2 regions of the Mesorhizobium sp. LNHC229A00 genome follow, and region 1 is predicted to be linked to the other one. Evidence: predicted binding sites of a transcription regulator. Region 1 holds the regulator's gene; the other holds the start of a gene.

The links. Region 1 encodes PhoB, which activates phosphate uptake and scavenging genes when phosphate is short. Its sites were predicted from a motif close to TGTCATNNANCTGTCAT; they were not measured.
Region 2: ppk2 (polyphosphate kinase 2) is a predicted target of PhoB. The motif match lies at 1,597-1,613, and genes of this name have one in related genera.

What each region holds. Positions count from the first base shown of each region.
Region 1 is NZ_AYWQ01000015.1:10,094-14,514, reverse strand. It holds gene xylF (D-xylose ABC transporter substrate-binding protein) at 1-105, opposite strand, end outside; gene X742_RS146230 (ROK family protein) at 371-1,606, shown strand; gene phoB (phosphate regulon transcriptional regulator PhoB) at 1,609-2,298, opposite strand; gene phoU (phosphate signaling complex protein PhoU) at 2,318-3,025, opposite strand; gene pstB (phosphate ABC transporter ATP-binding protein PstB) at 3,051-3,854, opposite strand; gene pstA (phosphate ABC transporter permease PstA) at 3,851-4,421, opposite strand, start outside.
Region 2 is NZ_AYWQ01000009.1:251,450-255,870, forward strand. It holds gene X742_RS150330 (dihydrofolate reductase family protein) at 1-320, shown strand, start outside; gene ppk2 (polyphosphate kinase 2) at 572-1,492, opposite strand; gene X742_RS150320 (aldo/keto reductase) at 1,770-2,813, shown strand; gene X742_RS150315 (glycosyl transferase family 90) at 2,838-3,809, opposite strand; gene X742_RS150310 (glycosyl transferase family 90) at 3,948-4,421, opposite strand, start outside.

The sequences.
Region 1 (4,421 bases):
GTTCGACCACGACACGCCGATCACTTTGTCCTTCCCCTGAGCGACCGACGCGAGCGTCAGCGACATGGCGACACCCGCCAGAATGGCGACTGTGAATCTCTTCATGATATCCTCCCTGCGCCCGCGTGTGGCGCGACCAAACTGGCCCCAAGGCCGGCACGAAGGCCCTATTTTTTCGAGCCTCGAAAAAACACTGGTCCATCGCCGGAACCCTGTCAACATCGATTATGACGGATTTTGAGGTGCCGGAAGCCTTTTTTCGAGCCTCGCAATAAATAAATGACAGCCCCAGCCGCTTCTGCCAGTATTCGACCTGTTGCCGAGGGTGTTCGAGGAGGCGTCAAGAACCGCGGCGACGGGGAGGGAAATCATGTCGGTCGGAATCCGCCACGACGATCTGCGCCGGCGCAATCGAGCAATGGTGATTGGAGCCGTGCGCCGGGGTGGCCAGCCCTCGCGCACCGAGATCGCCGCCACCACCGCCCTCAGCCACTCGACTATATCGGCGATATCAGCCGACCTGATCGGCGAAGGTATCCTGAGCGAAGGCAAGCCGAACGAGGCCGGCTCACTGAAACGCGGCCGGCCGCAGGTTGGCCTTGGCCTCAACCCCGAGGCCGCGGCGGTCATGACCGTGGTGCTGTCGCTGAATTTCCTCTCCGTCGCCGTCATCGACTACGCCGGCCAGGTGATATCGGAGGAGCAGCGCCGGCTGGACACGCTGACCATGTCGCGCGAGGCGCTGATCGGCGAATGCGTGGCCATCGTCCGGCGCCGCCTCGAGGATCCCGACCTCGACGTCGCCAGCATCGCCCGCATCGCGCTGGCGATCCAGGGCATCACCGACACCGAGGCGCGCGCCATGCTGTGGTCGCCGATCACGCCCCAGACGGACATTGCCTTCGCCGATATACTCGAAGCCGAATTCGGCATCCCCGCCACCATGGAGAACGACTGCAACATGATGGCGGTGGCGCTGCGCTGGCGCGACCCCGAGCGCTACCGCGACGACTTCATCGCCATCCTGCTCTCGCACGGCATCGGCATGGGCCTAGTGCTGAAGGGCGAGCTGTTCACAGGCACCCATTCCTCGGGCGGCGAGTTCGGCCACATGATCCATCGCCCGGGCGGCGCGCTCTGCCGCTGCGGGCGGCGCGGCTGCGTCGAGGCCTATGCCGGCAACTATGCCATCTGGCGCAATGCAGGACAGATGGGTGAGGACGCCAAACCGGTCGACGTCAGCGACGCCGACATGCGTGCATTGGCGGCCACGGCGCGCGAAAGAGACGGACCGGAACGCGAGGCCTATCGCAAGGCCGGGGAGGCGCTGGGCTATGGGCTTGGCAGCCTGTTCGCGCTGATCGATCCGGCGCCCGTTGCGATGGTCGGCGTCAGCGCCGCCGCCTTCGATCTGATCGAGCCGGCCTTGCGCGAGGCCATCGCCCAGACCGCCGGCGGCCAGCATTCGACGTCGATTTCCTTCGATACAGAGCCGAACGAATTGCCGCTGATCCGCGAGGGCTGCGCCATGCGCGCGCTCACCTTCGTCGACCAGGAGATCTTCGCGCCGGGCGTGCAGGTGAGATCCGGCAAGAACGTGGCCTGATCTCAATCCTCGCGGATCGCGTAGCCTGCGCCACGGATGGTGCGTATCACATCGGGCATGCGGCCATTGTTTACCGCCTTGCGCAGGCGGCCGACATGCACATCCACGGTGCGCTCGTCGATGTAGATCGTCTCGCCCCAGACATTGTCGAGCAACTGGCTGCGCGAGAATACGCGGCCGGGATGGCGCATCATGAATTCGAGCAGGCGGAACTCGGTCGGTCCGAGCCGGATCTCGCTCTTCTTGCGATAGACCCGGTGCGATTCGCGGTCGAGCACGATGTCGCCGACCTTGAGCACGCTGGACAACACTTCCGGCTTGGCGCGGCGCAGCAGTGCCTTGACCCGGGCCATGAATTCCGGCGTCGAGAACGGCTTGACCAGATAGTCGTCGGCGCCGGTCGAGAGGCCGCGCACGCGGTCGCTCTCCTCGCCGCGCGCCGTCAGCATGATGATCGGCAACCGCTCCGTCTCGGGCCGCATACGCAGGCGCCGACAGAGTTCGATGCCGGAAACCGCCGGCACCATCCAGTCGAGCACCAGGAGGTCGGGCACGTTTTCCTGGAGGCGGATCTCGGCTTCGTCGCCGCGTGTCACCACCTCGACCTGGTAACCCTCGGACTCCAGATTGTAGCGGAGGAGCACGCCCAGCGGCTCCTCGTCCTCCACCACCATGATGCGTGGCGCGATCATCGATTGATCATCCCTGCCGTCAAGCCGCCGGCACCGACATCGCCGTCTCGTCCTGCTTCGGACGGTTGGCGGGCAGTTGCGTGCCGGTCAGCACATAATACGCATTCTCGGCAATGTTGGTCACATGATCGCCGATGCGTTCGAGATTCTTGGCGCAGAACAAAAGATGCGTGCAAGCCGTGATGTTGCGGGGATCCTCCATCATGTAGGTCAGGAGTTCGCGGAAGACCGAAGTGTATTTGACATCGATGCGTTCGTCGTCATTCCTGAGCTTGGCGAGGGCGGCGGCATCGCCGGCCGCATATTCCTCGACCACGCCCTGCACCTGGATCAGCACCAGCTGCGCCATGGAGTCTATGGAATGCGACAGGTCGCGCGGCGTGGCGGTGAGGCCGACGGAGCCGACGCGCTTGGCGATGTTCTTGGCAAGGTCGCCGATGCGTTCGAGATCGCCCGCCATGCGGATCGAGCCGACCACATGACGCAGATCGTCGGCCATCGGCTGGCGCTTGGCGATCAGGGTGATGGCGCGATCATCGAGTTCGCGCTGGCGCGCGTCCATGATGGCGTCGTCGGAGACGACGCGCTGTGCCAGCGCGTTGTCGGAATTCAGCAGCGCCTTGGTGGCGCCGCCGACCATAATGCCGGCGAGATCGCCCATGTCGCTGATCAGCCTGCTGATCTGTCCGAGATCCTCGTCGAAGGCTGCGACTGTGTGTTCGGCCATGATCCTGGTCCTCGTATGCGTGAGATCAGCCGAAGCGGCCGGTGATATAGTCCTGCGTGCGCTTCTCGCGAGGCGACGTGAAGATCTTCTCGGTCTTGTCGAATTCGACCAGCTCGCCCAGATACATGAAAGCCGTCTGCTTCGAGACGCGCGCGGCCTGCTGCATGTTGTGGGTGACGATGACGATTGTGTAGTCGGCCTGCAACTCGTCGATCAATTCCTCGATCTTCGCGGTCGACAATGGGTCGAGCGCCGACGCCGGCTCATCGAGCAGGATGACCTCCGGCTTCACCGCCACCGTGCGGGCGATGCAAAGCCGCTGCTGCTGGCCGCCGGACAGGCTGAGGCCGCTGGCATTGAGCTTGTCCTTGACCTCGTTCCAGAGCGCGGCGCGTTTCAACGCCTGCTCGACACGGCCGTCCATCTCGGCCTTGCCGATCTTCTCATAGAGCCGGACGCCGAAGGCGATGTTCTCATAGATCGACATCGGGAACGGCGTCGGCTTCTGGAACACCATGCCGATCTTGGTGCGCAACAGGTTGAGGTCCTGCGAGCGGTCGAGAACGTTCTGGCCGTCGAGCAGCACCTGACCCTCGGCGGTCTGCTTGGGGTAGAGCTCGTAGATGCGGTTGAAGACGCGCAGCAGCGTCGACTTTCCGCAACCCGACGGTCCGATGAAGGCAGTCACGCTGCGCTCGGGCAGCGACAAGGTGATGTCCTTCAGCGCCTTCGACTGGCCGTAGTAGAAATTGAGGTTCTTGACCTCGATCTTCGCCTTGGCGGCTGCCTCGGCGGCAATCGTCATGTCTGGAGACAACATCTGGCTCATTTGTCCTCTCTGCGTCCGGTCAGGCTGCGCGCAAAGATGCTGAGCGCGAGAACCGTCAATGTGATTATGAGTGCGCCGGTCCAGGCCAGTTGCTGCCATTCTTCGTAGGGGCTGAGAGCGAACTGGAAAATGGTGACCGGCAGGCTGGCCATCGGCGCGTTGAGGTTGCTCGACCAGAACTGGTTGTTCAGTGCCGTGAAAAGAAGTGGCGCGGTCTCGCCGGAGATGCGGGCGATCGACAGCAATATGCCGGTGACGATGCCGGACAGTGCCGCGCGGTAAGCGACCGACTTGATGACCACCCAGCGCGGCGCGCCGATCGCGGTGCCGGCTTCGCGCAAGGCGTTCGGCACCAGGTTGAGCATGTCCTCGGTGGTGCGCACGACCACGGGGATGACCAGGATAGCCAGCGCGACGGCGCCGGCGATGGCCGAGAAATGCCCCATCGGCCGCACCATCAATTCGTAGACGAAAAGGCCGATGATGATCGACGGCGCTGACAGCAGGATGTCGTTGATGAACCGCACCACGGTGGTGAGCTTGGAGAAACGGCCATATTCGGCCATG
Region 2 (4,421 bases), on a different contig from region 1:
TGACGCATTACAAGCGCGATCCCATCGTGATGGAAGGCGGCACGACCTTTTATTTCGCAACCGACGGCATTCATTCGGCTCTCGAACAGGCCAAAGCGGCCGCGTCAGGCAAGGACGTGCGAGTCGGCGGCGGCGTCTCCACCGTCCGGCAGTATCTGCAGGAAAAGCTGATCGACGAGATGCACCTGGCGATCTCGCCGGTGCTGCTTGGCAGAGGCGAGAACCTTTTTGCGGGGCTGGATATGGTGAAGCTTGGCTATCAATGCACCGAGCAAGTGGCGACGGCGCTTGCCACGCATGTGGTGATCAAGCGGGCGTAAGGTGGCGAAACCCTCGACGAACGCCCGTTTCTCCCTGTCACTATACGGGGAGAAATGTCCGGCAGGACAATGAGGGGCGGCGCTAGCGCTAGAAGATTGCGCTGTCGAGCATGTCAGATGGCAATGTGTCAGCAGAAGAACATAGCGCGCGCGGGGTTGATCCGGGCTCAATTATCAAAGCCAGCGCCGCCCCTCATCCGCCTGCCGGCACCTTCTCCCCGTAGTGACGGGGAGAAGGACAAAACTCTCGCTCAATACTTCTCCGGCACGTAAAGTTCGCGCGGCAGCACCTGGCGCTCGTATTCCGGGTTGAAGACGCGCTCCGGCAGCGTGATCTCCTCGTGTGGCACCTCTTCATACGGCAGCTGCTTGAGCAAATGGTCGATGCAGTTCAGCCGCGCGCGCTTCTTGTCGTTACCCTCGACGATGAACCAGGGCGCCTCGGGAATGTTGGTGCGGGCGAAGGTCTCCTCCTTGGCCTTGGTGTACTGTTCCCAGCGCACCCGCGACTGCAGGTCCATCGGCGACAGCTTCCACTGTTTCATCGGGTCGTGGATACGCATCAGGAAGCGCATTTGTTGTTCCTCGTCGGTGATCGAGAACCAGTATTTGACCACGGTGATGCCCGAGCGCACCAGCATGCGCTCGAACTCCGGCACGTCATGGAAGAACTCCTCGACCTGCTCGGGGTTGGCAAAACCCATTACCCGTTCGACGCCGGAGCGGTTGTACCAGGAGCGGTCGAGCAAAACGATCTCGCCGCCTGCGGGCAAATGCGGGACATAGCGCTGGAAATACCATTGCGACTTCTCGCGTTCGGTCGGAGCCGGAAGCGCCACGACGCGGCAGATACGCGGATTGAGCCGCTGTGTGATGCGCTTGATGACGCCGCCCTTGCCGGCGGAGTCGCGGCCCTCGAATATCACCACCAGTTTCTTCTTGTGGTAGGCGACCCAGGATTGCAGCTTGATCAATTCGGACTGGAGGCTGATCAGGTCGCGAAAATACCGCATGCGATCGATCGAAGGCGGATGCGAGTTCTTGTAGATCTTGGCGATCTCCATAGAGAGGGCCGGCTCCGACATTTCGAGCTCATAGTCCTCGTCGAGCGTGTCGGCGAGCTCGGCCTCAAGCCAGTCCTTGGCAGGGGAATTCTGTTTCAGCTCGGTCATATCAACTGCTCCGCTTGCAAGCCCTCTCGGTTACCACTGGCGCCCCAATTGCTGGCCAGCGGCCTGAATGGAAACACCTGAGCCGACTTCAATATAGGCCGGCGGTGACGGTTTTATTGCAGCCCGAGCGCAATTTCCGACGTTGCAAATTCCGCAATGTACGATCGATCGACCGTAGTCGCATGGCGACAAGCCGGCCGAATTGTCCTACAAATGCGGTCGCATTCCAGGCCTGCCTTGGCGGCACGCCTCTTCAATAAAATCGTGAGGATCTGACATGGAATACCGCACCCTTGGCCGTTCCGGCCTGAAGGTTTCGACACTGACGCTTGGCACCATGACATTCGGCGGCGCCGGGCCCTTCGCGGCGGTCGGCAACAGCGATCTCGCCGAAGCCAAGCGGATGATCGACATGTGCATCGATGCCGGCATCAACCTCATCGACACCGCCAACGTCTATTCCAACGGCCTCTCCGAAGAGATCATTGGCGAAGCGCTCGGCGGCAAGCGCAAGAACGATGTGCTGATCGCGTCAAAGGCGCGGATGCGGATCGGCAAGGGCCCGAACGACGAGGGCCTGTCGCGCCACCATCTGATCCGTGAATGCGAGAGCAGTCTGAAGCGCTTGAAGACCGATGTCATCGACATCTATTTCGTCCACCAATGGGACGGCCTCACCCCGCTCGAGGAGACCGTTGCCGCGCTCGACAGTTTGGTCAGCCAGGGCAAGGTGCGCTACATCGGCTGCTCCAACTATTCCGGCTGGCAGGTGATGAAGGCGCTTTCCATCAGCGACGGCCGTCACCAGCAACGCTTCGTCACCCAGCAGATCCACTATACGCTGGAAGCACGCGAGGCCGAGTACGAGCTCTTGCCGATCTCGGTCGATCAGGGGCTGGGCGTTCTGGTCTGGAGCCCGCTCGCCGGCGGCCTGCTGTCGGGCAAATACCGCCGTGACAGCCCGACCGCTCGCCAGCTTGCCGGCTGGTCCGAGCCGCCGATCCGCGACGAGGACCGGCTGTGGCGGATTGTCGATGTGCTGGTCGACATCGGCAAGGATCGTGGTGTCTCGGCGGCGCAGGTGGCGCTCGCCTGGCTGCTCGGCCGCCCTGCCGTCTCCTCGCTGGTGATCGGCGCCCGCAATGACGTTCAGCTCAAGGACAACCTTGCGGCGGCGGCCCTGAAGCTCGGCACCGAAGAACGCCAGCGCCTCGACGCGGTCAGCCGGCCGCCCCTGCTCTACCCCTACTGGCACCAGCAACTAACAGCGAAGGATCGCTTCGGCCCCGCCGATCTGGTTCTCGACCGCAGCGATATCTGATCGGCATCAGGCCGAGAGCAAGAGCTAGCCGCCGATAAACCGCCAGAGTTCGGGATCGGGTTCGATCTGGCCGCCGAGCACGAAATATTTGTAGAGGACGAGCAAGGAGATCGAATGCTCGTCCCGTTCATTGGAGAATTTGCGGCAATAGGCATTGGCTGCGGCTATGATGCGCTCCGCCGCGGCCGGGTGCGCTTCGAAATAGCGCACTTTTGCGCCGAGATCGGCAAAATCGGGGTCGAGCGGCGCATAGTGGACACCGGACTCGAGCTGGCTCTCGCCGAACCATGTTTCGTAGGTCGGCGGCGGCATCAGACAGAGCGAGTTGGAATTCATGATCCATTTGAGGTTGGTCGCCACGTCATTGCCCTCCAGCGAGACGATGTAGCGATAGCGCAGGTGCTGGCTGATGCTGAGGAAGGGCTTGCTGTACTTAGCCGGTGCGCTGCGCTTGTGCGAACCGGCATCGCAGAACGGCAGGTCGCGCGCGACATCCAGGAACCGTGTTCTGATCGGATTGTTGAGGTCGCCGCGCCAGACCACGGCAGGGCGCTTGTCGGCGAAGGCGACGGTATCGACGGGCATGTGGAAGTGGCGGAATTTGTTGAACTTCATGACGACGGCATTGCTGTTGTCGGCGCGGATCGGCCGGTCCTTGACGAGGGTCGGCAGCTTGGGCACGCCGATGACATCGCCGAACTTCAGGTCGATGAGCAATGATGGATCGAAATAGCGGGCAAATTCCTTCAGGTCGTAATAGTACATGCTCGGTTCAAACGGTATCTTGTCGATGCGCACCGCATCCGGGCCCGGCGTAAAAGCGTCCTGCAGCTTGTTGTAGTGATTCAGACGCCGGCGCACGGCCTCGTCCGAGAGTCTGGCCTGCTGCAGGCGGCTGGCCAATCGCCGCCGGAAGATCGCCTGCGGCGCGATATCGCGCATGACGTTCCGCGCATAGTAGAAGACCTTTGCCGTCGTTCGTTGGAGGGTGGCCATGGGTTCTTTTGATCAAAGATAAACGCGTTCAAACAAATGACGGTCGGGATGGTTCCCGCAGCATGATTGCCGTATCATCCAGCCACGCATTCCGATAGCACCCCAATGCATGGCTAGCTGCCTCGACCGTCGCCGCAACTAGCCCGTTATGTAGCGCCACACCTCGGCATCCGGTTTGATCTGGCCCGACAGAACGAAGTATTTGTAGAGCACCAGCAGGGAGATCGCCTGCTCGGTCTGTTCGTCGTCGAATGTCCGGCAATAGGCGTTCGCGGCCGCGATGATGCGCTCCGCCTCCGCCGGTTTCCGCTCGAAATAGGCGACGTGGTCCTCAAGGTTCGAGAAATCCGCCGCGAGCGGCACATAGTGGACGTTGGCTTCGAGCTGCCGCTCCGCAAACCATGTCTCATAGGTCGGCGGCGGCATCATGCAGAGCGACTTCGAATTCATGATCCATTTGAGATTGGTCGCCACGTCGTTGCCCTCGAGCGAGACGATGTAGCGATAGCGCTGGTGCTGGCTGATGCTGAGAAAAGGCCTGGCGTATTCGGGCGGTGCGTTCGGCTTGTGCGAACCGGCATCGCAGAACGGCAAGTCGTGCACGGCGTTCAG